DNA from 3 places in the Chromobacterium sphagni genome. Region 2 is predicted to be linked to each of the others. Evidence: predicted binding sites of a transcription regulator. Region 2 holds the regulator's gene; each other region holds the start of a gene.
What was found. Region 2 encodes FNR, which switches genes on or off when oxygen is low (the NO sensors DNR and NnrR bind a similar motif). Its sites were predicted from a motif close to TTGATNNNNATCAA; they were not measured.

Region 1 (10,154 bases), 1.6 Mb from region 2:
GCCGCCGTCCTTGAGGATTTGCGCCGCCACCGCGGCGCCGTATTGATCGGGCGCGGCGACGGCGGCCTGGCCGGCCAGCGCCTGACCGCTGACGATGAGCAGGCAGCAACTGCTGGCGGCGATATGGAACCAGCGCGCGGGGGGACGGGCAGACATGGCTTCTCCTCCAGTTTCAGGCGGACGTTTTCATTCTTATGACATTTATTGCGTAAATATTCCAGGCATTTTGACTATATCGGTCGCAGCAATCGGCGCCGCCTGTCCGCTCAACGCGGCGCATAGGCGCGGAGACTACGCCGCCGCGCCGTTTCGCAGCAGCCGGCGCACCTCCTCTGTCGAGGTTCCCTGCCACGCGTATTCGTCGGTCCCCGGCGCCCCCATGCCAAGCCCGGGCTGGCGGTATCGCATGCGGCTTTCAATGCCTGCCCGCGCCGAGGCGTGAAACTCCCGGCAGCCGGTCAGCCGCCGCAACTCGGCGATATTGTCGGCCCGCACTCCGGCGCCGGGCATCACCGCCAGCCGCTCGCCGGCCTGTTCGCGCAGCTGCCGCAGCAGAGCCGCGCCCTGCAGCGCGGACGGCGCCTGGCCGGATGACAGCAAGCGACGGCAACCGGCGGCGATCACCTCCTCCAGCGCTTGCGCGGGATCGCGAGCCATGTCGAAGGCGCGGTGGAAGGTCGCCGCCAGCGGGCCGGCCAGCGCCAGCAGTTGGCGGGTGCGCGCAACGTCGACATCGCCATCGGCGCCGAGCAGGCCCAGCACCACCCCGTCCATGCCCAGCCGCCGGCACTGTTCAATGTCGCGCGCCATCAGCTCGCACTCCAGCTCGGAATAGAGAAAATCGCCGCCGCGCGGCCGGATCAGCACGTGCAGATCGATATCCAGCTTTTCCCGCGCCAGCGCCAGCATGCCGTAGGAAGGCGTGGTGCCGCCCTCCGGCAGGTTGTCGCACAGCTCGACCCGCTGCGCGCCGCCTTTCTGCGCCGCCAGCGCCGAGGCCAGCGAGCCGGCGCAGACCTCCAGAATCATCGTCATCTATCGCCCAGCCTTTCTGATTTCAAAACCATCGGGGGGACGGACCTCGCCTGCGTCCTCGCCATCCGAATCACGCGCCGCCACCAATGACCCGGCACAGACAAACGCCGCCCACCCGGTTCAGGGCTAGCGGCATTTTTCAATAGCGGCAAGACGGCATCGCGCCCGCCTCAGGTCACCTTCATCCCGCGGCTGGCGAACAGCGCGCGCGCATGCGCCACCTGCTCCGCAGTCGGAATCGGCGTATCGGCCAGCTGGTACTCCACGCCCAGCTGCGCCCACTTGTCCTTGCCCAGCTGATGGAAGGGCAGCACTTCCAGCCGCTCCACCACATCGCCCAGCTCCGCGACGAAATCCGCCAGTTTTTCGATGTCGGCGTCGCCGTCTGTGACGCCCGGCACCAGCACATAGCGTATCCACATCTTCTTGCGCAGACGCTGCAGGCGCCGGGCGAAATCCAGCGTCGGCTGCAAGGGCTGGCCGGTGAGGGCCTGGTATTTGTCGGGGTCGGAATGCTTGATGTCCAGCATCACCAGATCGACATCGTCGAACCATGCGTCCGCCACCCGCTCGTGCAGGAAACCCTGGGTGTCCAGCGCGGTGTGCAGGCCATAGCGTTGCTTGATCTGGTGGAACAGCTCGCCGACGAACTCATGCTGCATCAAAGGCTCGCCGCCCGAGATGGTGACGCCGCCGGCAAACTTCAAAAAGCGCGCGTAGGAGGAGACTTCGGACAGCGCCTGCTCCACCGTCACCTGGCGGCCATTGTGCAGCTTCCAGGTGTCCGGATTGTGGCAATACAGGCAGCGGAACTGACAGCCTGAAGTGAAAAAGACGAAACGCATGCCGGGGCCGTCCACGCCGGCGCCGCTCTCGGTGGAGTGCAGATAGCCTATGGTTTCGGCGTTAAGGGATGCTTCGGTGTGGTCAGCGGCAATAGGTGGGGTCATGCCGTATCTCCGGTGAATCTTGTGAAAAGCGGGGCGTTCCTGTCGAACGGCCCCGCCATTGATGCATGAAGCGCGGGCAAGCCCTGCGGCCTGCCCGCCCTACGGCAGCTTACATCTTGCCGTGGAAGGTGCGGTTGAGCACGTCCAGCTGCTGCTCGCGCGTCAGCTTGACGAAGTTCACCGCATAGCCCGACACGCGGATGGTCAGCTGCGGGTACTTCTCCGGGTGCTCCATCGCGTCCAGCAAGGTTTCGCGCTTGAACACGTTGACGTTGACGTGGAAGCCGCCGCCGGCGATCTTGCGTTCGCCTTCGCAATCGAACGGCGTGCACTCGGCGGTCGAGAACGAGGTCGGATTGGCCGAGGCGAAACCGTCCAGGCAGTTGGCCAGGTTGGCGATGCGCTCTTCTGCGGTATGGCCCAATGCGTCCGGCGTGGCGGAGGCGGTCCAGCTGATGCCGTCCAGCGCCGAATCGTAAGGCAGCTTGGCCACCGAGGCGCCGGCGGCGACAAAGCCCTTCACGTCGCGGCCGTTCATCGGATTGGCGCCCGGGGAGAACGGTTCGCCGGCGCGACGGCCGTCCGGAGTGTTGCCGGTTTTCTTGCCGTACACCACGTTGGAGGTGATGGTCAGCACCGATTGGGTCGGCTTGGAGTCGCGGTAGAAGTACGGCTGGGCCTTGATCTTGTTCATGAAGGACTGGGTCAGCCATACCGCAATGTCGTCGACGCGGTCGTCGTTGTTGCCGAACGCCGGGTATTCGCCTTCGATCTTGTAATCCACCGCCAGGCCGTCTTCGTTGCGGATGATGTGCACCTTGGCGAACTTGACGGCGGACAGCGAGTCGGCGGCCACCGACAGGCCGGCGATGCCGCAAGCCATGGTGCGGATGATGTCGCGGTCGTGCAGCGCCATTTCGATGCGCTCATAGGCGTACTTGTCGTGCATGTAGTGGATGCAGTTCAGCGCCTTGACGTAAGTGGCGGCCAGCCAGTCCATCATTTTCTCGAACTTGGGCATCAGCTCTTCATAGGTCAGCACGTCGCCGGTAATAGGCTCGAAGCCGCGGGCCACCACCGCGCCGCTCTTCTCGTCGCGGCCGCCGTTGATCGCGTACAGCATCGCCTTGGCCAGGTTGGCGCGGGCGCCGAAGAACTGCATCTGCTTGCCGATCTTCATCGCCGACACGCAGCAGGCGATGCCGTAATCGTCGCCCCAGTACGGCAGCATCAGATCGTCGTTTTCGTACTGGATGGCGCTGGTGTCGATGGACACCTTGGCGCAGAAGTTCTTGAAGCCTTGCGGGAATTTCACCGACCACAGCACGGTCAGGTTCGGTTCCGGCGCCGGGCCCAGGTTATACAGGGTGTTGAGGAAGCGGAAGCTGTTCTTGGTGACCAGGGTACGGCCGTCTTCGCCCATGCCGCCGATGGCTTCGGTCACCCAGGTCGGGTCGCCGGAGAACAGTTGATCATATTCCGGAGTGCGTAGGAAGCGGACGATACGCAGCTTGATCACCAGATCGTCGATCATTTCCTGCGCTTGCTCTTCGGTCAGCGCGCCGGCGGCGATATCGCGCTCGATGTACACGTCGAGGAAGGTGGACACGCGGCCGAAGGACATCGCGGCGCCGTTCTGTTCCTTAACAGCGGCCAGGTAAGCGAAGTAAACCCACTGGATGGCTTCGCGGGCATTGGCCGCCGGGCGGCTGATGTCGTAGCCGTACTTGGCGGCCATCTGGCGCAGTTCGTTCAGGGCGCGGAACTGTTCCGACAGCTCTTCGCGCTGGCGCATCACTTCGTCGGTGAAAGCCACGTCGTTCAGTTCGGCGAACAGCTGCTGGCGCTCCTTACGCAGAAAGTCGGTGCCGTACAGCGCCACGCGGCGGTAGTCGCCGATGATGCGGCCGCGGCCGTAGGCGTCCGGCAAGCCGGTGATCACGCCGGACTTGCGGCAGGCCATGATTTCCGGGGTATAGACATCGAACACGCCCTGGTTGTGGCTCTTGCGATATTTTTCCCAGACCTCCTTGATCACCGGGTCGATCTTGAAGCCGAAGGCTTCCAGGCCGTTCTCCACCATGCGCAGGCCGCCGTTGGGCATGATGGCGCGCTTGAGCGGCGCGTCGGTCTGCAGGCCGACGATCACTTCATTGGCCTGGTCGATGTAGCCGGCGTCGTGCGCGGTGATGGAGGAGGCGCGGTCGGCGGACACATCCAGCACGCCCTTGGCGCGCTCCTCCTTCAGCAGCACGCCCAGCGTATCCCACAACTTCCTGGTGCGCGGAGTGGCGTCGGCCAGGAAGCTGTCGTCGCCTTCGTACGGCTTGTAGTTCAGCTGGATGAAGTTGCGAACGTCTACCTTGCTCTGCCAGTCGCCGGCGGCGAAATCACGCCAGGGGTTGGCTTGTGCAGCGTCGTGAGTCAGGGCGTCCATATGGTGCCTCCTTCTTGGCTAAGTCCAGTAATGTGTTGGATATTGAAACCATGTTACATTCGGAATCGAAAATCCCGTTTGATCTTCATCAAGCCGCGCCGGCTTCCACCCGACTTTCCATACTGCGCCGCAGCAAACTCAGCAGCAAAAATAATGAATTTTTATCAACCGCTTATATAAAAATCGGCCTAAAAATCACACACCGTGCCGACTACATTCGAAAACGAACTCCCACGGTTTACAAATCCAGCCTAACCATACCTTCGGTCAGACCGCCCGCAGCGTGTGGCGTTCCAGGCGGAACACCACCAGGCCCACGCCGATGGCGCCGCCGACGATATTGCCCAGCGTGGCCGGAATCATATTGTGCAGGATATCGGCCCACTCCAGCCCCTCCATGCCCTGCAGCTTGGCCAGCGCGAAAAAGGCCATGTTGGCGATGCTGTGCTCGAAACCGGAAAAGAAGAACACAAACACCAGCAGCATGATGATCAGCAGGCGCGCCGCCTCGCTGCTCATCCGCATCGGCACCCACACCGCCAGGCAAATCACCCAGTTGCACAATACGCCCTTCCAGAAGATTTCCAGCGCTTCGGCGTGCACCTTGTGCTGCACCACATTGAACAGCAGATGGTCCTGCGGCAGCGCGCCCATGCCGCCGGCGCCGGCCAGCACCGCGACGAAGGCCAGCACGCCCAGCAGATTACCCAGGTAGACCATCGCCCAGCTGCGCAGCAGATTGCACACCCGGCAGCGGCCGCTGAGGGCGCCCACGGTGAAATACATCACATTGCTGGTGAACAGCTCCACCTTGCAGACAATGATGCTGACCAGCGCCACGCCGAAGAAGCCGGCGGTGGCGATGTAGTAGCCGGGCGCGCCGGCGGCGAGGAACACCTGGCCCAGCTTGAGGCTGACCATCAGCACCGCGGCGATCAGCGCGCCGGCCATGGCGGCGCTGAGCAGGTAGCGACCCGGCTCGCTGCGCAGCACCTGCTGCTTGCAGGCGGCCTCGTCGACCACGTAGGCGAGAGTGGAAGAATGGCTCATTTCGTTTCATCTCTTTATATAGGAAAGCGTGGGCCAGGATGCGCAAGCGATTCCCCGACAACGGGCAACCATTCGCATGCCTTGCAAATTAGGAAAATTTTATGTTCGTTTTCGTAAATTTGTGTTTGATAACAATCAACACAAGCCCGTCTTCCCAATCGGTATAAAACCGCTCGCAACTGCCTGACATCCGAGTCAATGGCCGGCCATGACCGCATGTCTCCCGGCACAAACGCCTGACAGCCCCCGTACCCGGACGTCGGCCTGCGTCGCGCCGGCAAGTCGGCCAGGCTCTGGCGGCATCAGCCATGATCGTTTCGGCCGCGCCGCTTTCGTCAATTTGCTGAAGATTCCAATTCGAAAAATATAATGTTCATTTGAAAGGATTTATTTTCATATACGAACAAATATGCTTCAAGTATGCTCGCTATCAATCCAACTTCGAACAAATTCCAACAACCGCAAGACCGCCGCCACACCCGCTCCACGCCACCCGTGCGCCGGATAGACCACAGCATCCGGCCAAGAAGCATAGTCTTTACGTTTCAATCAGATGCAGTCCGTTTACAGAGATGCCCCATGCATTGACAAATCGCGCGCAGACGCCTCCACCCCCCACGGCAAACCAGCCGCTCTCCGGCCTTCCCCCTCGCTTCCGGCAAACTCCACGTTAAAGCAAAAACTCCAATATGGAACGACCACCGAAGACCATTCTCACCGTCTGTAAATTTTCACGAGCAGCCATAAATTAAAAATTTCATGCCATTAAATATAAAATTAAACCAATATAAATTCATTAAAGGCACAAAGTTGCCAATATATTCCATACCAATAATAACAATGCGCAAAAAATCCACCCAGATCCATGTTCGCTTGTTCGTTTAGATACAAATTTAACTTGATTAGAATCAACTGATGTTCTTAAATGTGTACCTTGTTAATTACAAAGCACTTACGATGAGCAGCAAGTCAGCCGGACAAGGTTCGATCCGCTCACTCGAACCCCGGCAAGCACCAAGCTTCTCCTCGATGACCAGCAGCCACAAACGGCGGCGGGAAATCGAACCCGGTAATTGCAAAAACTTGTCTTAAGAAGGCACCACATCATGTCTCAAGCCATTGCTTCAACCGCACCGCGATCCGGCTCCTCCGGCTGGACCAAGCATGACACCGTCTGGATGCTCGGCCTGTACGGCACCGCCATCGGCGCCGGCGTCCTCTTTCTCCCGATCAACGCCGGCATCGGCGGCCTGTGGCCGCTGATGCTGATGGCCATCCTGGCCCTGCCGCTGACCTTCTTCGCCCACCGCGGCCTCACCCGCTTCGTGCTGTCCGGCAGCAAGGAAGGCGCGGACATCACCGAGGTGGTGGAAGAGCACTTCGGCCTTACCGCCGGCAAGCTGATCACGCTGCTGTATTTCTTCGCCATCTACCCTATCCTGCTGATGTACAGCGTGGCCATCACCAACACGGTGCTGTCCTTCCTCAACAACCAGCTGCACATCGAAGTCGGCAACGGCCTCGCGACCCGCGCGGTGTTCTCTCTGGCATTGATCCTGGGCCTGATGTCCATCGTCCGCCTGGGCGGAGCGGTGATCGTCAAGGCGATGAGCATCCTGGTTTACCCGTTCGTGGTCGTGCTGATGCTGCTGGCGCTATACCTGATCCCGCAGTGGAACAGCTCCGCCATCCAGCACGCCGGCAGCTTGTCCGACGCCCTGTCCAGCGGCGCCTTCTACAAGACGCTGTGGCTGGCCATCCCGGTGATGGTGTTCTCGTTCAACCACTCGCCCATCATCTCGTCCTTTTCGGTGGACCAGCGCAAGCTGCACGGCGCGGAAGCCGAGCAGGAATCCAGCCGCGTGCTGATCCGTGCCCACACCATGATGGTGGTGACCGTGATGTTCTTCGTGTTCAGCTGCGTGTTCAGCCTGAGCCCGGCCGATCTCGCCGCCGCCAAGGCGCAGAACATCTCCATCCTGTCCTACCTGGCCAACCACTTCCAGAACCCGGTGATCGAATGGGTTGCGCCCATCATCGCCATGGTGGCCATCAGCAAGTCCTTCCTGGGACACTACCTGGGCGCCAAGGAAGGCTTCAACGGCCTGGTGATCAAGCAGCTGCGCCAGCGCGGCAAGACCATCGCCTCCGCCAAGCTGGATCGCTGCACCGCCGTGTTCATGATCGTCACCTGCTGGATCATCGCCACCATCAACCCGTCCATCCTGGGCATGATTGAAACCCTGGGCGGCCCGGTGATTGCCATGCTGCTGTTCCTGATGCCGATGTACGCCATCAAGAAAATTCCGGCGATGAAGAAATACGCCGGCGCGCCCAGCAACCTCTTTGTGGTGCTGATCGGCCTGATCGCCATCTCCGCCATCTTCTACGATCTGATCGCCTGATCGTCAGCCCGCCCGGCCGCCCCAGGCCGGGCCTCCCCTCCCCCCTTCAGCATCAAAGAGGTAGCATCATGTTCAGCATGAGTGATATCTACAAAATCGGCGTAGGCCCCTCCAGCTCCCACACCGTCGGCCCGATGAAGGCCGGCCACCAGTTTCTCGGCGCGCTCAAGGAAACCGGCAAGTTCAACCAGGTTGGCCGCGTGCACGTGGACTGCTACGGCTCGCTCGCCCTCACCGGCAAGGGCCACTGCACCGACCACGCCATCATCCTGGGCCTGGCCGGCAACCTGCCGGACACCGTGGATCCGGAGCACAGCGCCGCCGTCATCGGCGACGTGGAAAAAACCGCCCAGCTGACGCTGGGCCGCACCCAGCAGCGCGTCGCCTTCGGCATGGACTTCCATACCGCCAACCTGCCGCTGCACGAAAACGGCATGCAGATCCACGCTTTCGTCGGCGACGACTGCGTGCTGACCAAAACCTATTACTCGATCGGCGGCGGCTTCATCGTCGACGAGGAGCACTTCAATCAATCCAGCTGCAGCGACGTGCCAGTGCCTTACCACTTTGTCACCGCCCAGCAGCTGATGGACATGTGCGAGGAAACCGGCCTGTCCATCGCCGCGCTGGTGATGGAAAACGAAAAGGCCTTCCACGACGCCAAGGACACTCAGGCCCACTTCGCCCGCGTCTGGGAGGTGATGAAGAGCAGCATGGAGCGCGGCATGCGCACCGAGGGCAACCTGCCCGGCCCGATGCGCATCCCGCGCCGCGCGCCGGCGCTGCACCGCATGCTGACCAGTTCCTTGCAGGTGGCCAACGACCCGCTGTCGGTGATGGACTGGGTCAATATGTACGCGATGGCGATGTCGGAAGAAAACGCCGCCGGCGGCCGGGTGGTCACCGCGCCAACCAACGGCGCCTGCGGTGTGGTGCCGGCGGTGCTGGCCTACTACAACCATTTCATCCAGCCGCTGGACGACGACAGCTGCCTGCGCTTCTTCCTGTCCTCCGGCGCCGTCGGCTGCCTGTTCAAGCTCAACGCCTCCATCTCCGGCGCCGAAGTGGGCTGCCAGGGCGAGATAGGCGTGGCCTGTTCGATGGCCGCAGCCGGCCTGGCCGAGCTGATGGGCGGCAGCCCGTCGCAAGTGTGCATGGCGGCCGAAATCGCCATGGAGCACAACCTGGGCCTGACCTGCGACCCGGTGGGCGGCCAGGTGCAGATCCCCTGCATCGAGCGCAACGCCATCGCCGCGGTGAAGGCGATCAACGCCGCCCGCATGGCGCTGCACCGCGCCAGCTCGCCCAAGGTATCGCTGGACAAGGTGATCGCCGCCATGTACGAAACCGGCAAGGACATGGACGCCAAGTATCGCGAAACCTCCTGCGGCGGCCTGGCCCTGCAGATCGTATCCAAAGACAAGGAAGTGCCCAGCCAGGCGATACGCTGGGTGAACGACGCTCAACAAGTCGCCTGACGCCAAACCGTCTCGCCGCAGCAACGCCGTCCGGCCAAGTCCGGCGGCGTTTTTTCATACTGCAGACCATGCGAACGTCGATTGCATAACCACAAACTTACCATGGTGAAAACAGTACTATGGGGCAGTGCCGATCAACGATCTCCGCCGCCATTTTCTGCTGTATCTAAAATGGCCTCACCCGGCAAAGCCGTACTTTCCGGGCATTGCCACTGTAATCACTGCCTCGTTTCTCGGTTTCCTACCTCGCCGTACACGTTCATACCTGTCTGATTTGTCAGTGTTCCGATGTCATTTATACGCATGAGAACATACTCAAAGCCGACAAATCGCATGCCTCCAGCCTCTTTCTCCAAGGCCATACCGCCTTTCAGGCCCTGCTTCTGGTGTTGCGCTTCACGCAAAAGACCATTGTCAACAAATTATTTAAAATACATTCAAATTGAATTGATCATCGCCAAGGTATAGCTTTCCCTTTGCAATCCGTTGTCAATTGGTAACAAGTATTGACAAATTTTGAGTAAGAACTGCCGTCAAACCATTGTCGCCATTCGCCTTGCGGCGATGCCACTCGACGCGGCACAGCATATGGAGAAACACGATGAGCTTGATCAAAGTTGGCCTCGTCGGCATCGGCGCGCAAATGCAGGAAAACCTGCTCCCCTCACTGCTGCAGATGCAGGACTTGCGAATCACCGCAGCCTGCGACAGCAATCTGGATCGCGCCTTGCAGATCCGCCGCTATCTCTCGGACACACCGGTGTTCGACAATGTCCCGGCCATGCTGGACACGATGCAG
Region 2 (10,154 bases):
ACGGCATCATTACCTTGGTGGTCGCCCCCTGGCTGAACAGGATCACCGCCATGGTGAACACCGCGCAGGCGAACAGCCACGGCGCGGCATGGACAATGCTGACGATATTGTGCTGGAACAGCGGCAGATTGGCCTGGATGAAGGCATCGCTCATCCAGGCCGCGCCCAGGATGGTCACCGCCGCCACCGCGCCGGATCGGAACATGCCGCCGGCCGCCATGGCATGCAGATCGGCCTTGCACACCATCACCGCCAGCGCGGCGTAGCCCAGCATGCACATCTGGATCACGTCCACCATTGCCACCGGCTCCATGCCATGCGCCCCGGGCCAGGCTGGCCGCAACTGCGGCAGCGCCGCCAGCAACACAATCAGCGCCACCGTGGCGAGAAAACCATACACCGACCAGGCGGCGGTTCTCGGCAACCCCTGCGCGTCCGCAGTCGGATCCGGCCGCGCGAGGCCGTCCGCAAGCCGCTGCCGGTAAACCGGGTCGTCGGCCAGTTCGCGGCCATAGCGCAGCATCGTCAGGCCGCCAGCCAAGGTGCCGAGCAAAGTGGCCGGAATGCTGATCATGATGATGTCGGTGAGCGCGACGCCGTGCGGCGCCAGCACGGCGGCCAGCGCGACCGTGGCGGCCGATACCGGACAGGCGACGATAGCGTTCTGCGAAGCCACGGTCAGGCCGGCCAGCGGCCGCTCCGGCCGGATGCCGGTTTTCTCCGCCACCTCCACCACGATCGGCATCAAGGCCAAAGCGATGAAGCCGGTGCCGGCCAGAAAGGTGGACAACCAACCCACCAGCGGCGCCAACAGCACGATGTGGCGCGGACTGCGTCGGAGGAAACGCGCAGCCAGCGCCACCATGTAGTCCAACCCCCTGGCCGACTGCAGCGCGGCGGAGGCGGTGATCACCGAGATGATGATCAGGATCACGTCTATCGGGGCATGGCCGGGCTTGAGGCCGAAGCCGAAGGTGAGGATGAACAGACCCGCGCCGCCGGTGACGCCCAGGCCGATCCCGCCCATGCGCACGCCGATGAAAATCGCGCCCAGCACCACCAGAAGTTGCAGATAAACCATGAGACGGCTCGTTGTGGATTGCAGGCCTTATTGTCGCAATATCGCAACGCAGACAGATTGTCCCAGATCAGCCGGAACCGCAATCCGCCGGCTGCATGCCAACTTCCCAGCCGCCGTGGCCGGTATCGCTCCAAGGCCGCCGCGATTCCCAGATAGCGGCGCCCAGCCGTCGGCTCCTGGCGCGACAGCCTTCCGTCCAAGCGGCGTCCGGCGCAAAGCCGGGCCGAAATACATCCTCCTCAGCTCGCGCACGCCGTAGTTGCCCCACCCAACCCGCTGGACGCCGAACGTGAAAAAGCCCGCTCGAAAGCGGGCTTTTCTTGAAGCCTTCCTGAATCAGGAATTAGGCTTCGGCAACTACAACAACCTTGATCGCGCTGACCACGTCATGGTGCAGAGCGATTTCGATGTCGTATTCGCCGATGGCCTTGAACGGGCCGTTCGGCAGGCGGACTTCGAAACGCTTGATGGCCACGCCGAACGCGGTCACGGCTTCAGCCACGTCCACATTGGTCACCGAGCCGAACAGGCGGCCGTCAACACCTGCTTTTTGAGCGATGGTGATAACAGCGTCAACCAGCTTTTCAGCGCGGACCTTGGCATCGGCCAGGATCTCTGCTTGCTTGGCTTCGAGGTCGGCGCGGCGAGCTTCGAACTCTTTCAGGTTGTTTTCGGTTGCGCGCTTGGCTTTGCCTTGCGGGATCAGGAAGTTACGGGCAAAGCCGTTCTTCACGTTGACCACATCACCCAGTTGACCCAGGTTGGCAACTTTTTCGAGCAGAATGATTTGCATCTCTAAGTTCCTTTCCCGGTCTTAGTGCTGGTCGGTGTACGGCAGGAAAGCCAGGAAGCGAGCACGCTTGATAGCGGTGGTCAGCTGACGCTGGTAGCGAGCCTTGGTACCGGTGATACGAGCCGGGATGATTTTGCCGTTTTCGGCGATGAAATCTTTCAGGAGATCAACGGATTTGTAGTCGATTTCCTTGATGCCTTCCGCCGTGAAGCGGCAGAACTTCTTGCGCTTGAAGAGTTGACGAGCCATTTTGACTAACCTTTTACAAATTCAACATATTCGATATTGAGTACCAACCGTGGATTGCGCAGACTGCGCTGACCGAGAAATCCGGTGACGTTGATCACCTGTCCCGCCAGTTTCCCGGAATGTTTCCGGGCGTCGTCGCCTATCCACACGGCCTGTATATCGCAGGCCACATCGCGTTCGAATCCGCCAGCTGTCTGTCTAGACTGATGCTTGAGCCACATTTCCACTACCGGCAAGCCGGCGGGCGTGTACCTCAAAGCATCCTCGCGCTCAACCGTGACGGTCAGTACCAGACGGTTCTGCAAGTCCGCTACCTCTGCCGATTAGGCAGAAGCTTCGGCCTCGGCTGCCGGCTGCTGGGAATCCAGCAGGTTTTTGGCCTTTTCGTCCTTCATCATCGGGGATGCATCGCTGATAGCGCGGTCCATCTTGATGGTGAGGTGACGCAGAACAGCGTCGTTGAACTTGAAGGCGTGCTCGATCTCGGCCAGGGCTTCCGGCTGGCACTCGACGTTCATCAGAACGTAGTGAGCCTTGTGCAGCTTCTGGATCGGGTAAGCCAGTTGACGACGGCCCCAATCTTCCAGACGATGGATCTTGCCTTCAGCGGCCAGAACCATACCCTTGTAGCGTTCGATCATGGCCGGGACCTGTTCGGACTGGTCCGGGTGCACGATGAACACGATTTCGTAATGGCGCATGTGAACTCCTTTTGGCTATTCGTAGCCTTTTGCCATGCGATTGCAAAAGGCAAGGTAGTAAACCGCAGCATTCTACGCACTTTGCCGCGGCCAGGCAAACTTTAAGCGCGATTTTTCAGCGACTTCGCCGCGCCGAGCCGGCAAAACGCGGCGATTTTACAACTTCTTGCTGCGCTTGATGTTCACCACCACGCCGTCACGCAGCGTGACGATGGTGGTGTAGGGAATATTGCCGTTCGCCAGCCAGGACAGCTGGCGAGTGGTGGAAACGGTGGCGATGCCGCTGGCCACGCCGCCCTGATTGCTGTCGCTGCCATAGTCGGGCCTGCCGGCGGTGGACACCAGCTCCGCCTCCAGCATGCCATTGTGCAGCTTGATGAAGGTTTCAAACGGGATCGGTTCGGCGTGTGCGACGCCGGCCACTAGCAACAAGATCAATACAACGAATCGCGTGGTCATTCGCTTTCTCCTGAACCTAATGCATGGTCAGATGCGAAACTTTTCCAGCCTACTGCGAATATCCTTGGACAAAAAAGGGAAGTGATATCGCCCTTTTCTCTCCCAAGAATCGGTGCCTGCAATATGCCCGCATCCTGCAACTCAACCGACAGCTGATCGTGTGGATAAAGATAGAACCGCTCTTGGTCTCGGAAAGCAATATGGATGCTCTTGCCACAATACTTGCGATCGAAAGCCATACGCCCCTTCAGTTGCACTTTGAGGACAGTGCGGCCATCGACATGGCAGGCGATGAAGTCGGCTCCTTGCCAGTCATCCGTCAGGCGCAGGCAGTTGAAGCCATAATCAGCTAGCACAGCCGCCAACTTCTGAAAATTGTAGTTTTCCTGCTGCCGCGCATTCAATTGACGATATTCGACACGCTGCCAAGCCGGCATAGCCTACTCTTTAGCGCACCTTCTTCACCACGTCTATCAGCTCGGTCACCATGCCGGTGGCGTCGCCCTGCTGCAACGCGCGCGCCACGCAGCCCTTCATATGATTTTCCAGCAATTGCAGCGCCACCGCGTCCATCGCCGACTTCACCGCCGCCACCTGGGTCAGCACGTCGACGCAATAGCGGTCGGAATCTATCATGCCGCTGATGCCGCGCACCTGGCCCTCTATGCGCGCCAGCCGTTTGAGCAGCGCCGCCTTGCCCGGCTGCACCACCGTGCGCTCGCCGGCCGGCGGCTCGTGACAGCAATCATCGTGTGGGTGGCGGGTATCGGTCATGGCTTGTCCTGGATTATCAATATCGGCATTATCGCGCATCCGGCGGCAGCGTGCCCGGACTAGGCTCTGACATCCAACACGCCCATCATGCCGGCGTCCTCGTGTTCCAGGATGTGGCAGTGGAACATGCGCGCCCCCGCCATCTCCTGGCGGAAACGCAGCCTCACCTTCTGTTCCGGCGGCACATTGACCACGTCGCGCCAGGCGAGATAGGGCTCGTCCCGCCAGCCCCTACCGTCGTGGCGCGCCACCACCTGGAACTGGGTGCCGTGCAGGTGGAAGGGGTGGTCCATATCGGCCTGGTTGTCCACTTCCCATTCCTCCACCTGCCCGGCCTTGCCGACGAAGTCCACCCGGTCCATATCGAAAATCTTGCCGTTGATCAGGAACATCGCCGCCGGATTGGCCATGTCCTCGCTGAACACCACCCGGCGCTTCACCTGCGGCAACCCCAGCGCCTCGATGCGGCGCAGCCTGGCTGGCAAGGGCGCGGCGACGGCATCCGCCCCGCGCTCCAGCGCCAACAGCGGCAAGGCGCTCTCCTGCTCCAGCCCCATCATCTTGCCGCGCGCATAAGGCAAGGCCAGCAGGCCGGCCGGCTTGCCGACCGCGAAGCGTCCGGTCACCACCAGTTCGGCGCGCGCGCCCGGCGGCAGCAACAGGCTGTCCAGCGGGCGCGGGCTGGCGATCAAACCGCCATCGGTTCCGACAAGATGCACCTCATGCGCCGGCAGCGCCAACCGCAGCACCCGAGCGCTGGTGGCGTTCCAGACGCGCCAGCGCTGGCGCTCGCCCATACCCAGGGTCAATTTCGGCCGCCAAGCGCCATTGACCAGCACGAACTGCCCCTCCCTGCCGTCCATAAGGTCGGCGTCGCTGCTACCGGCGATCTGCCCGCCATCGTCCAGCTTCAGGTCAGACAGCAGCAGCCACTGCTCGGGCAGATGGGCCAGCGGATCATCGCGGCGCCGCACCACGAACACTCCGGCCAGGCCGCGATACACCTGCTCGGCGGTGTGGCCATGCGGGTGCGGGTGATACCAGTAGCTGCCGGCGGAATCAGGCGGCAAAGTGAAATGGTAGTCGCGGCCCTGGCCGGCGGGCACCGCGTCGTGCGGATTGCCGTCCTGGTCGGCCGGAATCGGCAGGCCGTGCCAATGCACAGTGGTCGCTTGCGGCAGGCGGTTGTCGAAACGCAGGCTGAGCGACTCGCCCTCGTACAGCTCGATCGCCGGCCCCGGCACGCTGTCGTTGTAGGCCCAGAAAGCGGTGGCGGCCTTGCCGGGCAGCAAAGGCAGGTTCAGCGGCGCGGCGGTCAGGCAGCCTTGCAGCGCGCCGTTCTTCAGCTCCAGCGGCAGCCGCCTCAAGGCCGGCAGGGATGCACCGCGTCCCAAACCCAGGCCGGCCGGATCGGGCATGCCGCCGGCCAGTTGCGACCCACCGTGTCCGGCATCGGAGGACGCGGCCAGCGCCGGCCGGCCCAGCCAGGAAGTCAGGGCCAGCGCAGCCCCCCATTGCATCACTTGACGACGTTGCATCTCAGACTCCATAGATACCCCACACAGGTATATTGAAGCCTAGAGCGCGGCCGCTGGCAACGGTTCCGCGCGCCAATGAAAAAACGGCAAGCCTGAGCTTGCCGTTTTTCTGATGAAAGGCTTGATTGCTTGCGATTACTTGGCGACGTGCGGGGTCAGGATGTGCAACAGCTGGGCCAGCACTTTCGGGCTGGCGGCGACGATGTCGCCGGATTCCAGCCAGCCTTGCTCGCCGGTGAAGTCGGTGACGATGCCGCCCGCCTCCTGCACGATCAGGCTGCCGGCAGCGATGTCCCACGGCTTCAGGTTCAGTTCGAAGAAGCCCTCAACGCGGCCGCAGGCCACATTGCACAGGTCCAGCGCCGCGGCGCCTTCGCGGCGCACGCCGGCGGTCTTGGCGATCACGTCCTTCAGCATGCCCATGTATTGATCGAGATAGCTCTGGTCGGACACCGGGAAGCCGGTGGAGATCACGCACTCGTTCATCATGAAGCGCTTGGAAACGCGGATGCGGCGGTCGTTGAGGAAGGAACCCACGCCGCGCGAGGCGGTGAACAGATCGTTGCGGCTTGGATCGTAGACTACCGCCTGCTGCACCTGGCCCCTGTGCGCCAGCGCGATGGAGATCGCGTACTGCTGGTGGCCGTGCAGGAAGTTGGTGGTGCCGTCGATGGGGTCGATGATCCACTCGTATTCGGAGGAACCGACGCCTTTGGCGCCCGACTCTTCTGCTAGAATCGCGTGTTTCGGGTAGGCCTCGAGGATGGTGTGGATGATAGCCTCTTCGGCTGCGCGGTCCACCTCGGTAACGAAGTCGTTGTGTTTCTTCTTCTCTACGCGAATGGTATCGAGGTTGAGCGACGCGCGCTGGATAACACTGCCAGCACGGCGAGCGGCTTTTACCGCGACATTGAGCATCGGATGCATTGACGGCCTCTACACTTGAACAATAGGCAGGCGCGGCGTTCGATCACGCGACGCCTGCTGGTAACAATCTGGGTTAAGGAACAAAAAAACCCGACGCCTGGGCGCGGGCTTTTGATATATGCCCGCTATTTTAATGTGAAACCGCCAATGAATAAACCCCAAGTACCTGATTTTCTGAAAAACATCCGCATCGTGCTGGCCAGGCCCAGCCATCCGGGCAACATCGGCTCGGCCGCGCGCGCGATGAAAACCATGGGGCTGACCCGCCTCTATCTGGTGGAACCCAAGGTGTTTCCCAGCGACGAAGCCAACGCGCTGGCCTCCGGCGCGGTGGATGTGCTGGAGCGCGCCACCGTGGTGTCCTCGCTGTCTGAGGCGCTGTCCGACGTCACCGTGGCCTGCGCGCTGACCAGCCGCCGCCGCGAGCTGACCACCCCGCTGTCCACCCCGCGCGAAACCACGCCGGAACTGGTGGCGCGCGCGCGCGACGGCGAGCTGGTGGCGCTGGTGTTCGGCAACGAAACCTTCGGCCTATCGATAGAGGAAGTGGAGCAGTGCAACCGCCTGGTCACCATCCCTGGCAATCCGGACTACTTCTCGCTGAACCTGGCGATGGCGGTTCAGGTGATGACCTACGAGCTGTTCAGCCATACCGGCGTCGGCGTGGAATACCTGCGCGCCGACGGTGAAGCCGCCACCCAGGGCGAAGTGGAGGGCCTGTGCGGCCACCTGGAGCAGGCGATGGAGGAGATCGGCTATTTCCGCCGCCGCAACAGCGAGCGGCTGATGCGCCGCATGCGCACCCTGTTCAACCGCTCGGGGCTGCTGCGCGACGAAATCGACATCCTGCGCGGCTTCTTCAAGCAGGTGCAGCGCGCTGCCGACGGCAGCCTGAAACGGGATGAAGACTGAGCCGGATTTCTTCCTGCCCTACGCGCACCCGGCGGTGCGCGATCTCGCCTTTTTGCTGACCTCCCCCTCCCCCTGGCTGTGCGGCGCCGATCTGCCGCCGGAACGGCTGCTGGGTCCGGACGGCGGCGCGCTGCTGCGCCAACTGGACCAGCAGCCGGCGCCCTTGCTGGCCTGGCTGGCCTTCGCCCGCGGCAACAAGCTGGGAAAATATGCAGAAAGACTATTTTCTTTCTGGTTCAGATGGTCGCCACACATACGGATTGCCGCTGAAAACCTCAACGTCATCAACAGCACGCGCCGCACGCTGGGCGAGTTCGACTTCCTGCTGTGGCTGGACGGCGAGCCCTGGCATCTGGAAACCACCAGCAAATTCTATCTGCAGCTGGACGACGATCCCGCTTCGCTGATCGGCCCCAGCCTGCGCGATGCCTGGCGGCTGAAGGCGACCAAACTCGCCACACAGCTGCAACTGAGCCGCCATCCAGCCGCCGCAGCGCTATTGCCCGATGGTTTCGCCGACTGCCGGATAGGCGCGCGCCTGACCGGCTGGTTCTTTTACGCCGCCGGCCGGCCGCTACCACCCCTGCTGGCCCGCGGGCAATTGCGCGGCTGGTACGCGCCGCTGGAACAGGATTGGCCGCAAGCGCAGCCAGGCTCGCGCTGGGCCTGGCTGCCGCGCCTGTCCTGGCTGGCGCCGGCGCTGCTGGACGAAGGCGACATCCAGCAGCAGGCGGCCCTTCGTGCGCGGCTGCAGGCCAGCCAGGCGCCGCAGCTGGTGGCGGAGCTGCAGCCCGCCGCCGGCGGCTTGTGGCAGGAAGTGGCGCGCGGCTTCGTCACCCCCGACGGCTGGCCCGACCCCGCGCGGCTGGCGGAGCTGCAAAGCAATCTGCCGCAGCCATGAAAAAAGGCAGGCCTGATGGCCTGCCTTTTCATTGCGGTGATACGCCCGGCTCAGTGGCCGCTGGCGTGAATGCAGCCGGCGATCAGGTTTTTCAGATCCTCCACCTTCACCAGCTGGATATGCTTGTGGTCGACGGTGATCCAGCCCTGCTGCTGGAACTTGGACAGCGTGCGGCTGACCGTTTCCAGCTTCAGCCCCAGGAAGCTGCCGATTTCCTCGCGGCTCATGCGCAGGATGAAATCGTTGGCGGCGAAGCCGCGGGTCGACAGCCGCTGCGACAGATTCAGCAGGAAGGCGGCGATGCGCTCTTCCGCCTTCATATTGCCCAGCAGCAGCATCACGTTCTGGTCGCGCACGATCTCGCGGCTCATCAGCCGGTAGAAATGGTGCTGCAGGCTGGGGATGTCGCGGCTCAGCGACTCCATGCGGCCGAACGGCAGCTCGCACACCTCGCTGTCCTCCAGCGCGATGGCGTCGCAGCTGTGGTTGTTGGTGGAGATGCCGTCCAGCCCCATCAACTCGCCCGACATCAAAAAGCCGGTCACCTGCTCACGGCCGTCCTGGCTGGCGACGCAGGTCTTGAAGAAACCGGTGCGCACCGCGTACAGCGACTTGAAGCCCTCGCCGCTGCGGAACAAGTATTCGCCGCGCTTCAGGCGGCGGCTCTGGCGGATCACCGTATCCAGCTGGCTCATCTCCTCGCGGTTGAGTCCGACCGGCAGGCACAGCTCGCGCAGGCTGCAGCTGGAGCAGGATATTTTCAGTGTGTGTAGAGCTGTATGGTTTTGTTCAGACATGCTGTGTTTGCTGCAAGCTGGTGAAGCTTGACCCTCGTCAATGCGGAATTCGCAGGTTTTGCGCAAATTTACCAGTCCACCAGAAGTTTTACCATCCGAATACGACATGAAAACCACCCATCCGTTTTCCCCCGCCCATTTCGAGTTCGACAGAGCACTGATCGAACGCCTGGATGGATCGGGTCCAAGATACACGTCATACCCGACTGCGGATCGCTTTACGCCGGGCTTCTCAGCACATGACTACCAGCACAGGCTGCAGCAGCGCCGGATTGGCGCCAACCGCAAACCTTTATCATTGTACGCTCATATACCATTTTGCAACACAGTTTGTTATTACTGCGCCTGTAACAAGATCATCACCAAAAACAAGGGCAAGGCCGACCAGTACCTAGACTACCTGGAGAAGGAGATCCGCTTGGTGGCGGAACAACTGGGCTGTCGGGAAAAAGTGATACAGCTGCACTTTGGCGGCGGCACGCCCACCTTCCTGTCCGACCCGCAGCTGAAACGGCTGATGGCCATGCTAGGCGAGCACTTCGAGTTTCTGAGCGACGGAGAATATTCCATCGAGATCGATCCGCGCAAGGTAAAACGAGAAACCATGTTCAGTTTGGCAGAATATGGCTTCAACCGGATCAGCGTCGGCGTGCAGGATTTCGACCCGGCCGTGCAGCTGGCGGTCAACCGCGTGCAAAGCGAGCAGGAAACCCGGGAGGTGATCGAGGCCGGGCGCGAGGCCGGTATGAAATCGGTCAGCCTGGACCTGATCTACGGCCTGCCGCTGCAAAGCCGCGGCTCCATGCTGCGCACGCTGGAAAAGGCCATCGCCCTCGATCCGGACCGGCTTGCGCTGTACAACTACGCCCACCTGCCGACGGTGTTCATGCCGCAGCGGCGCATCCATGAGGCCGATCTGCCCAGCGCTGGCGCCAAGCTGGACATCCTGCAGAACGCGGTGCAGATGCTGAGCGACGCCGGCTACGTCTTCATCGGCATGGACCACTTCGCCAAACCGGACG
Region 3 (10,154 bases), 680 kb from region 2:
GCATCCGATGCCAGCAGCCTCCCATCCGAAGTACGACCAGCACTACGCCGACGGCAAGGCCCGCCGCCAGAGCTGTCCCCGCGCCAGCCAGGCCGATTGCCCCCTGGCGGCCGACCGCGACGTGGTGGCGCTGGTGGAGTCCACCTCCCAGGGCAGGGTGCCGGCGCTGGCACCGCTGCGCTACGCCCGCATGCGCGCCTCGCCGTTCGCCTTCTTCCGCGGCATGGCGATGATCCAGGCCGCCGATCTGGCCGCCGGTCCCGATAGCGGCCTTCGCTTGCAGATCTGCGGTGACGCCCATTTGATGAACTTCGGCTTCTTCGCCTCGCCGGAGCGGCAATTGGTGTTCGACATCAACGATTTCGACGAAACCCATCCCGGTCCGTGGGAATGGGACGTCAAACGACTGGCTGTCAGCCTGGTGCTGGCCTCGCGCAGCCGCGGCTTCAATGCCGGCGAGGCGCGCGCCACCGTGCTGCGGCTCGCCGAAACCTACCGCCGCCGCCTGCACGCCTTCTCGCAGATGAGCCAGCTGGAACTGTGGTATTGCCGGGTGGGCTTCGAGGAGCTGCTGTCGCACGCGCCGGACGAGGCGACGCGCCAGCAATTGCAGAAAGTGGCCGACAAGGCGCGCAGCCAGACCCAGGAACGGCTGCTGCCCAAGATGACGGAAAACGAGGACGGCGGCCTGCGCCTGCGCGACAACCCGCCGGTGATCTTCCACCTGGACCAGGCCGGCGGCCCGCTAGCGGCCTGCGACGACTGGCTGGGCGACGACAGCCTGGCCAAGGTGCAGGGCATGCTGAACCGTTACATCGCCACCTTGAAGGAAGACCGCCGCGAACTGCTGCAGCGCTTCCGCCTGGTGGACGTGGCCTTCAAGGTGGTGGGGGTGGGCAGCGTCGGCACCCGCTGCCTGGTGCTGCTGCTGCAGGACGACTACGACCAGCCGCTGTTCCTGCAATTGAAAGAGGCGAGGCCATCGGTGCTGGAAGCCTTCACCCAAGAGTGCGTGCACGGCAACCAGGGCAAGCGGGTGGTGTTCGGCCAACGCCTGATGCAGGCGACCAGCGACCTGTTCCTGGGCTGGACCCACTGCGCCGACGACCGCCACTTCTACATGCGCCAGCTGCGCGACATGAAGGGCGCGCCGGCGCTGGAAACCTTCGCCAGCGCCGGCGAGCTGGCCAGCTACGGCCAGGCCTGCGCCTGGACGCTGGCGCGCGCCCATGCAAAATCGGGCGGCTGCGCCGCCGAAATCGCCGGCTATCTGGGCGAAAGCGACAAGTTCGACCAGGCGCTGGCCGACTACGCCCAGGCCTATGCCGACCAGGTGGAGGCGGACTACCGGCTGTTCGACGCCGCCATCCAGAGCGGCCGTTTGCCGTGCGCGCCGGCAACACGTTGACATAAGGGAAACTTCCAATTTTGATTTTCTTACTCTGAACTAGACTGTAACCACAGAAACGCATAATCCAGTCGATGCCCGCCGCTGCAGTCATAGCGGGCATCGCCGCCTGCCAGGCGGCTTGTTCCTACCCCATCAGAGTATTGAAAATGCAGCTGAATACCCGCCTGATCATCATCATCGCCGCCAGCCTGCTGGCGCTGCTAGGCATCGCCACCGTGGCGCTGTTCTCCACCCGCGCCACCCTGCACCAGGAAAAACGCGAGCAAATCGTCCATCTGCTGAAAATGGCGGAGAACAGCCTCAGCCACTTCCAGCAACAGGAGGCCAAGGGCATGCCGCGCCAGGAGGCGCAGCGCCAAGCCATCGCCGCGCTCTCCGCGCTGAAAGTGGGAGACATCTATTTCTTCGGCCGCAACCGCGACAACCTGGTGCTGTTCCACCCCAGCAAGGACCGGGTGGGCAAAGTGGACATGGGCAGCAAGCTGCCCGATGGCCGCACCACGGTGCAGGCCTACGAGGAGGCGATGCAGCAGGACCACTACGGCGTGCTGACCATCCAGACCAAGCGCGCCGGCAGCGGCGCGGAAGAATTCCCCAAGCTCAACGGCGTGTTCCGCTTCGACCCCTGGGGCTGGACCATAGGTACCGGCATCTTCATCGACGACATCGACCAGCTGTTCTGGAGCGAGGCGCGCACGCTGCTGCTGGTGGCGGTGCTATGCATCGTGGTGCTGGGCGCGCTGGTGGGCTGGATGTCGCGCTCGATACTGAAATCGCTGGGCGGCGAGCCCAGCTACGCCGCCGAAGTGGTCAAGGCCATCGCTGACGGCGACCTCAGCCTGGCCATAGAGGTGAAAGGCGGCTCCGGCAGCCTGCTCGGCGCCATGCAGGACATGCAGGGCAAGCTCAGGCGGATGATAGAGGAGATAGGCCAGGCCACCCAGAGCATCAACCAATCCTGCCGCCAGTTGTCCAGCGACATGGACAAGGTGCATGAGGTGTCCGGCATCGCCAGCTCGTCCACCACCTCGGCCGCCGCCGCCATCGAACAACTGTCGGTCAGCATAGACCACGTCAGCGCCAGCACCCGCGACACCGAGAACGGCGCGCGCGACACCGCGCAACTGGCCGGCGAAGGCAAGACGCTGGCGGGCAACGCCGCCGACGGCATCCGCCAGATCGCCGACCAGATCCACAGCGCCAGCGACATGGTGGGGCAGCTGGCCGAGCGCAGCCGCAGCATCAGCAGCATCGCCGAAACCATACGCGACATCGCCAACCAGACCAATCTCTTGGCGCTGAACGCCGCCATCGAGGCCGCGCGCGCCGGCGAAATGGGCCGCGGCTTCGCGGTGGTGGCCGACGAGGTGCGCAAGCTGGCCGAACGCACCGCCAGCGCCACCGACGAAATCAGCAACATCGTGCAGGCGGTGATCAGCGAAACCGGCAGCGTGTCCAGCCACATGGATCAGATCCGCCCGGCGGTGCAGGCCGGCGTGGAACAGGTGCAACAGGCGGCGCAGACGCTGGAGTCCATCAGCCGCCAGGCCAGCAGCGCGCTGGAAAACGTCCACAACGTGGTGGTGGCGATGGGCGAGCAAAGCCAGGCCGGCACCAATATCGCCGGCAATGTGGAACAGGTGGCCGGCGTGGTGGAGGAGACGCAGAACTCGGTCAGCAACGCGGTGGAGGCGGTGCGCGACATCGACCAGCAGGCCGCCAATCTGCACCGGACGGTGGGCCGCTTCCGGCTGTAGGCGTCGCGGCACTTGCCGTCGCCGTTGCGACTGGCATAATGGATGCGGGCAAAAGCTCCATGACAGCAAGAAAAATACTGAGGACGGACAGGAACCCAGCACGCTCAGTGGAGAAAAGTATGTCTGATGCCCGCATGCCGGCAGGCCGCATCGAATGGCTGCAACACAGCAAGGCGAGGGATGTGGAACTCGCCTTCGCCGATGTCCACGGCTTCGCCCGCGGCAAGACCCTGCCCGCTTCGGCCTTCATCAAGGGCCAGCAGCTGCGCATCGCCCGCGCGGTGCCGCTGCAAAGCTGTATCGGCGAATTCCCCGATTACAGCTTCTATGGCGAACACGATCCGGACGTCACGCTCGTCCCGGATTATGACACCCTGCGTCTGGTTCCTTGGGCCAAGACGCCGCGGGCGCTGGTGATCTGCGACTGCGTCGACCACGACGGCGGCCTGTCGCCGCTGGCGCCGCGCTCCATCCTGAAACAGCTGCTGGCGCGCTACGCCGCCCACGGCTGGACCCCCATCGTGGCGCCGGAACTGGAGTTCTACCTGTTCGCCGCCCACGGCGACCCGGCTCAGCCATTCCAGCCGCCGGCGCTGCCCTGCGGCCGGCGCGAAACCGGCTTCGACGCTTTCGGCTTTTCCGCGCTGGGCGAACTGGAGGCCTTTTTCGACGAGCTGTACCAGGCGTGCGAGCTGTTGGGCATCGCCACCGACACCTGCGTGCACGAGATGGGTCCCAGCCAGTTCGAGATCAACCTCAAGCACGGCGACGCGCTGCAACTGGCCGACCACACCTTCCTGTTCAAGACCGCGCTGAAGGAAATCGCCCACCGCCACGGCCTGAGCGCGGTATGCATGGCCAAGCCGCTGCCCGGCCAGCCCGGCAGCTCGATGCACATCCACCAGAGCCTGGTGGACCGCCATGGCCGCAATGTGTTCAGCCAGGAAGGCGGCGAAGCCAGCCCGGCCTTCTTCGGCTTCATCGCCGGCCTGCAGCGCTACCTGCCCGAGCTGATGCCGCTGTTCTGCCCCAATCCCAACTCCTACCGCCGCTTCGTCAAGGGCATGGCGGCGCCGGTCAACCTCAGCTGGGGCCTGGACAACCGTTCGGTCGGCCTCAGGGTGCCGGTGTCCGGCCCGGAGGCGCGGCGGGTGGAAAACCGCCTGCCCGGCTGCGACGCCAACCCCTACCTGGCGCTGGCCGCCAGCCTGGGGGCCGGCCTGGCCGGCATCGAGCAGCGACTGACGCCGGACGAAGCGGCGCACGGCAATGTGTTCAAGCAGCAAGCCGCCAGCCTGCCGTCCACGCTGGACGCCGCCTGCGCCTCGATGGCGGCGGGACAGATAGGCGAGACGCTGTTCGGCGCCGACTTCTGCCGCGCCTATCTGGCGGTGAAGGAGGTGGAGCTGAACGACTACCACCGCCAGGTCACCACCTGGGAGCGGCAGTATCTGGGCTTGCTGGCCTGATCGCAGGCATGGCGTTTGGCAACCGTCTGGAGCCGCCAATGCAAAGGCGATGGAGTCCGCTGCGCGGACGATGATTTCCACGGCGGTTCCGCCCGCCGAACGGGTCAGGGGACTGTCTCGCCAGCCCCCTGACCACCCCGGGCGCCCCCTGCGGCCCGAGAAACCCCGACAAAACAGCCTTGCGTCAGGAAGCCGCCGATCAAAAAAACTGCGGCTTAAAGCCCCTGCCCCAAGGCTGTTTTGCCGGCACAGGCCAAAGAGGATATGGTGGCTGCCGACACGGCAATCCAATTGCATGCGTCTCCAACTGCAGGGCAACACTCGCTTGATTGCTCTGGATCAACACTCCTGCTCACTCCCGGCGAGACGCCGCCAGTCAAGCCGGGTTATGCTGAAGGCATCCCACCAAGTTGGTGTTTCTCGAAGGAGCTGCAGATGTACCGCCACATCATCGCCGCGATAGACGGCAGCAACAACTCCGACAAAGCCTTGCACGAGGCCATCCGTCTGGCCAAGTTCAGCGACGCCCGGCTGACGCTGGTGCACATCGCCAGCCTGCGCGATCTGGTCGTGGACAGCCTGGGCGTCTACGCCGGCGACCCCGGCTACGACCTGGCGCTGCAACAGGGCCAGGAGGCGCTGGCGCGCGCGCAGCAACTGGCGCGCAACGCCGGCCTCGTCAATGTGCTCAGCCATCTGGAGAAAAGCTGGGAAGGCGGCCACGACTTGGCTGACCTGCTGATAGGCTATGCCCGCGCGCAGCAGGCCGATCTGATCGTGCTGGGCACCCACGGCCGCAGCGGCCTTGCCCACCTGTTCATGGGCAGCTTCGCCCAGGACGTGCTGCGCCGCAGCCACTGCCCGTTGCTGATCGTGCGCAGCCAGGAAGATGAAGACATCAGCGTGGAGTGATCCCGCTCAGCGACGTACGGCATGCACGAAGAACTCGTGGTTGCCGTCGCCGCCCTTGATCGGGCTGTCGAACCAGGCCAGCACCCGCATGTTCTGCTCGGCCAGCACCCGGTTGATCTTGTCCTGCACCAGCGGATAGAGGCTGGCGTCGCGGACGATGCCGCCCTTGGACAATCCCTCCCGCCCCACTTCGAACTGCGGCTTGACCAGGCAGAGCAACCGTGCGCCCGGCTTGAGCAACGGCAGCGCCGATGGCAGCACCAGGCTCAGCGAGATGAAGGACACGTCGCACACCATCAGGTCGAAGCCGTCGCCATCATTGGCCGCCAGCAGCGCGGCGTGGTCCAGCGCGCGGGCGTTGACGCCCTCGAAATAGCGCACCCGCGCGTCGTCGCGCAAGCGCTGGTGCAACTGGTCGTGGCCGACATCCACCCCCACCACCCGGCGCGCGCCGGATTGCAGCAGGCAATCGCTGAAGCCGCCGGTGGACTGGCCGACATCCAGCGCGCTCCAGCCATCGACGCTCAGGCCGGCGGCTTTCAGCGCGCCCAGCATCTTCAGGCCGCCGCGCGACACATAGCGGTCCGCCGCATCGGCCACCACCGCGAATTCCGCGTGCGGCGGAAACTTCTGGCTGGGCTTGACAACCACCACGCCCTGATGGCTGACGCGGCCGGCGGCGATCAGGTTCTGCGCGGCGGTGCGCGACGCGGCAAGCCCTTGTTCCACCAGCAGAATATCGATTCGTATCATGCGCGCTCCCCGCGGCGGTTTGGCAATGAAACGCGACAGGGTGGAGAAGCCGCCGGGCGCTGTCAAGCGCCCGCGCCGCGCCGCCGCGATCCGGCCAATTGCGCCGCAAAGGTTTACAAGAAAATGCTAATAATGTTAATCTAAAAAACAATTGATTGATTTTATTCAATTATTCAATCGGATACAGCCTAAAATCCGGCGGTCGCCGCGCCTTCTCGACGACCGACCATGCAAACAGGCTGAGTCCGTCTGCCATCCGCCCGCAACTGCCGGGCAGCGCGGGACGCCACGGCTTTTACCGGCCCCGCCAGCGGCGCTCGACTCGAGTCGTCAATCTTCCCATCCCTATGCGACGACGCGCCTCGCGCGAGGCTTCGGCGTCGCCGCCATCCTGAGGAGCCCTGATGGTTTTACGACTATCGCTGTTATTCACCGTATTATTCGCCCTGTGGGGCGTGCTGGCGCCCGACCAGATGGCCTCGGCCACCGGCCAGTGGCTGAGCTTCACCATTTCCCGCTTCGGCTGGTTCTATCTGCTGTCGGTGTTCGGCTTCCTGGTGTTCGCGCTGTATCTGGCCTTTGGCCGCTTCGGCCACATCCGCCTGGGCAAGGAGGATGAGGAGCCGGAATTCTCGCGGCTGAGCTGGTTTTCCATGCTGTTTTCCGCCGGCATGGGCATAGGCCTGGTGTTCTGGGGCGTGGCCGAGCCGATCTCCCACTTCGCCACGCCGGCAAGCAGCGGCGTCGCCCCGCAATCGGCCGACGCCGCGCGCGCCGCGATGCGCCACGCCTTCTTCCACTGGGGCCTGCATCCGTGGGCGGTGTACAGCCTCACCGCGCTGGTGCTGGCCTACTTCAAGTTCAACCGCGGCCAGCCCGGCCTGATCAGCGCCGCCTTCCGCCCACTCTTGGGCGACAAGGTCGATGGCCCGATCGGCACCGCCATCGACGTGCTGGCGGTGCTGGCCACCGTGTTCGGCGTCGCCACCACGCTGGGCTTCGGCACGCTGCAGATCGAGAGCGGGTTGAAGATGCTGTTCGGCATCGCGCCGTCCACGCTGCTGACGGTGTCCATCGTGGCGATCGCCACCCTGCTGTTCCTGCTGTCCTCGCTGACCGGCCTGTCGCGCGGCATCAAGTGGCTGTCCAACCTCAACATCCTGCTGGCCATCCTGCTGTTCCTGGCGGTGGTGGTGCTGGGACCCACCGGCTTCATCTTCGACACCTTCACCACCACGCTGGGCGACTACCTGGGCAACCTCACCAGCACCAGCCTGCGCATGTCGCCGTTCAGCCAGGGCACCTGGATGGCCAACTGGACGCTGTTCTACTGGGCCTGGTGGGTGACCTGGGCGCCGTTTGTCGGCATGTTCATCGCCCGCGTCTCGCGCGGCCGCACCATACGCGAGTTCATCGTCGGCGTGCTCCTGGTGCCTGCGCTGGCCAGCTTCGTCTGGTTCTCCGCCTTCGGCGGCACCGCGCTGGACCTGCAGCTGTTCGCCGGCGCCGATCTGGTCGGCGCGGTGAAGAGCGACGTTTCCACCGCGCTCTACGTGATGTTCGACCACTTGCCCGGCGGCCGCCTGCTGTCCTTGCTGGCGATGACGCTGGTGATCATCTTCTTCGTCACCTCGGCCGACTCCGCCACCTTCGTGCTGGGCATGTTCACCAGCGGCGGCAGCCTCAACCCCAGCCACAAGGTCAAGCTGATCTGGGGCGTGCTGCTGGCCGCGGTGGCGCTGATCCTGCTGCAGAGCGGCGGCCTGAAGGGCCTGCAGGCGGTGCTGATCGTCAGCGCGCTGCCCTTCATGCTGATCATGATAGGCATGGCGGTGTCGCTGTACCGCGCGCTGGATGAGGAGGAGCGCGACGGCCGCAAGCGCGAGATCCGCCGCCTGCGCCAGCTGGAGGCGCTGGAGCGCCGCGAGCAGGGCTGAAAAGCTGGGCCGGGCCTGGGTTTGGTGCGATGATGTCTGTATTGAATCTAGCAGTGGAGGATGTATGGACACGCACCAACTGGACCCGATCGAAGTGCGCGTGCTGGGCGCGCTGGTGGAGAAGCAGGCGCTGACGCCCGACGCCTATCCGATGACGCTGAACGGCCTCTCCAGCGCCTGCAACCAGCTGACCAGCCGCGAACCGGTGATGCAGCTGTCCGACGCCGACATCAGCGCGGCGCTGGACGCGCTGATCGCCAAACGGCTGGTGGGCGAGAGGCTGCCGGCCGGCAGCCGCGTCGCCAAGTACGAGCACCGCCTCAGCTACGAGTGGAATATCGACGGCGCCAGGCAGGCGGCATTGGCCTTGCTGATGCTGCGCGGCCCGCAGACCGGCGCCGAGATCCGCACCCGCTCCGGCCGCATCTACGGCTTCTCCGGCGTGGACGAAGTGGAAACCGCCCTGGCGGCGCTGGCCGACAAATACCCGCCGCTGGTGCAGAAGCTGGAGCGCCAGCCCGGCGAACGCGAGGCGCGCTGGTGCCACCTGCTGTGCGGCGAGCCGCAGCTGGCGGAAACCGCCGCGCCCTGCGAGATGATAGACGTCGGCCTCACCGGCCGCGTCGCCGCGCTGGAGGCGGAGGTGGCGGCGCTGAAAGCCCGCCTGCTGTCGCTGGAGCAACATTTGGAGAGCTGAACTTGTTTTTTAGCAATTGGTCACTATCTGTTACTGCTTAAACAATTCCAGGAATGTGACCAATGAAACATCTGGCTTTCGCGCTGGCGCTGACCAGCCTGGCCGGCGGCGTCCATGCCGCCGACTACATCTTCGGCGCCGGCAACGGCACCCAGCAATTCGCCCGCACCCCCAACGGCCTGGGCCTGGGCCTCAATCTGGACTATCTGCACGATGACCACAAAGGCGGCGCCGGCGGCGCCGGCCTGGAGTTCGCGCTGCCGCTGGGCCCGCTGACGGTGGCCGCTGGCGGCAAGCTGATGGCGCTGTCGCCGGACAGCGGCTCCGCCACCGCCGCGCTGGTGGGCGGCCGCGCCAATTTCGAGATCGCGCCCAAGATCAATCTGTTCGGCCAGGCCTATTACGCGCCCGACAGTTTCGCCAGCGGCAGCGTCAACCGCGTCAGCGACTATTCCGCCGGCGTGCGCTGGAATGTGCTCGGCCCGGTCAGCGTGGAAGCCGGCTACCGCTATTTCGACATCCGCCGCCAGGACGACAGCCGCAGCCGCCGGCTGGCCGACGGCGCCTATCTGGGCGCCGGCCTGAGCTTCTAGGTCCGCCTCGCGGCGGTACCCGCTACAGCGGCTCCCACAGCGGAGCCGCTTTCTTATTTCCCCTCCCCGCAGCTGACATCCCTTCACCTTGCCCCAGTTCATGACAATACTAGTTTCAAAATATTTACAATATTCAAAAATTCTATCCTAATAGTATAATCTCAACATATTGAATGTATTGGCCATGCGCGCGGTCAGGCCCCGCCTGCCGCGATCAAACCCAAGGAAACACCTCTCTGTGCACACCTCACTCCGCTCTCTATTGTTGACGGCCTGTCTGCTGCTGGCGCCGGTTCTCGGCGATGCCGCTACGGTCACTTTCGCCGGGCTATCCTATTCCGGCGACAGCAAATCCATCCCGGCCCGCTTCCCATACAGCCTGTTGCTGGAAAAAACATTGGCGACGCAAGGCAAGCCGCTCAATCAGCAGTTGGCGGCCAAGCTAGCGCAGGACAAACCGCAGCATTTCGAATTGAACCGGAACGGGCTGACCACGCTGAAAGGACAGGATCAGGCGGTGGTAGCCACCCTGCTGATCACCGGTGAAACCGTATCCAAAGAACGCTTCGACGGCGTAGCCAAGCTGATGACCCAGGTCCGAGCCCAGGCGATGTTCTTCGACTTC

Region 1: BI347_RS12820 (formate/nitrite transporter family protein) is a predicted target of FNR. The motif match lies at 5,598-5,611, and genes of this name have one in related genera.
Region 3: BI347_RS08625 (universal stress protein) is a predicted target of FNR. The motif match lies at 4,967-4,980, and genes of this name have one in related genera.

What each region holds. Positions count from the first base shown of each region.
Region 1 covers NZ_MKCS01000001.1:2,713,173-2,723,326, reverse strand. Annotated here, with positions in the region: gene ggt (gamma-glutamyltransferase) at 1-156, opposite strand, end outside; gene BI347_RS12835 (copper homeostasis protein CutC) at 292-1,035, opposite strand; gene pflA (pyruvate formate-lyase-activating protein) at 1,206-1,985, opposite strand; gene pflB (formate C-acetyltransferase) at 2,095-4,422, opposite strand; gene BI347_RS12820 (formate/nitrite transporter family protein) at 4,690-5,472, opposite strand; gene BI347_RS12815 (HAAAP family serine/threonine permease) at 6,579-7,877, shown strand; gene BI347_RS12810 (L-serine ammonia-lyase) at 7,946-9,355, shown strand; gene BI347_RS12805 (Gfo/Idh/MocA family protein) at 9,957-10,154, shown strand, end outside.
Region 2 covers NZ_MKCS01000001.1:1,138,336-1,148,489, reverse strand. Annotated here, with positions in the region: gene BI347_RS05500 (anaerobic C4-dicarboxylate transporter family protein) at 1-1,081, opposite strand, end outside; gene rplI (50S ribosomal protein L9) at 1,425-1,874, opposite strand; gene rpsR (30S ribosomal protein S18) at 1,896-2,123, opposite strand; gene priB (primosomal replication protein N) at 2,129-2,428, opposite strand; gene rpsF (30S ribosomal protein S6) at 2,447-2,824, opposite strand; gene BI347_RS05475 (hypothetical protein) at 2,981-3,283, opposite strand; gene BI347_RS23465 (hypothetical protein) at 3,280-3,720, opposite strand; gene BI347_RS05465 (metal-sensitive transcriptional regulator) at 3,731-4,057, opposite strand; gene BI347_RS05460 (multicopper oxidase family protein) at 4,117-5,595, opposite strand; gene BI347_RS05455 (inositol monophosphatase family protein) at 5,731-6,522, opposite strand; gene BI347_RS05450 (RNA methyltransferase) at 6,670-7,434, shown strand; gene BI347_RS05445 (DUF1853 family protein) at 7,424-8,335, shown strand; gene fnr (fumarate/nitrate reduction transcriptional regulator Fnr) at 8,386-9,132, opposite strand; gene hemN (oxygen-independent coproporphyrinogen III oxidase) at 9,239-10,154, shown strand, end outside.
Region 3 covers NZ_MKCS01000001.1:1,820,981-1,831,134, reverse strand. Annotated here, with positions in the region: gene BI347_RS08640 (DUF2252 domain-containing protein) at 8-1,408, shown strand; gene BI347_RS08635 (methyl-accepting chemotaxis protein) at 1,558-3,168, shown strand; gene BI347_RS08630 (glutamine synthetase family protein) at 3,288-4,637, shown strand; gene BI347_RS08625 (universal stress protein) at 5,073-5,549, shown strand; gene BI347_RS08620 (TlyA family RNA methyltransferase) at 5,556-6,302, opposite strand; gene BI347_RS08615 (glycine betaine uptake BCCT transporter) at 6,707-8,239, shown strand; gene BI347_RS08610 (YceH family protein) at 8,304-8,936, shown strand; gene BI347_RS08605 (YfaZ family outer membrane protein) at 8,999-9,529, shown strand; gene BI347_RS08600 (hypothetical protein) at 9,768-10,154, shown strand, end outside.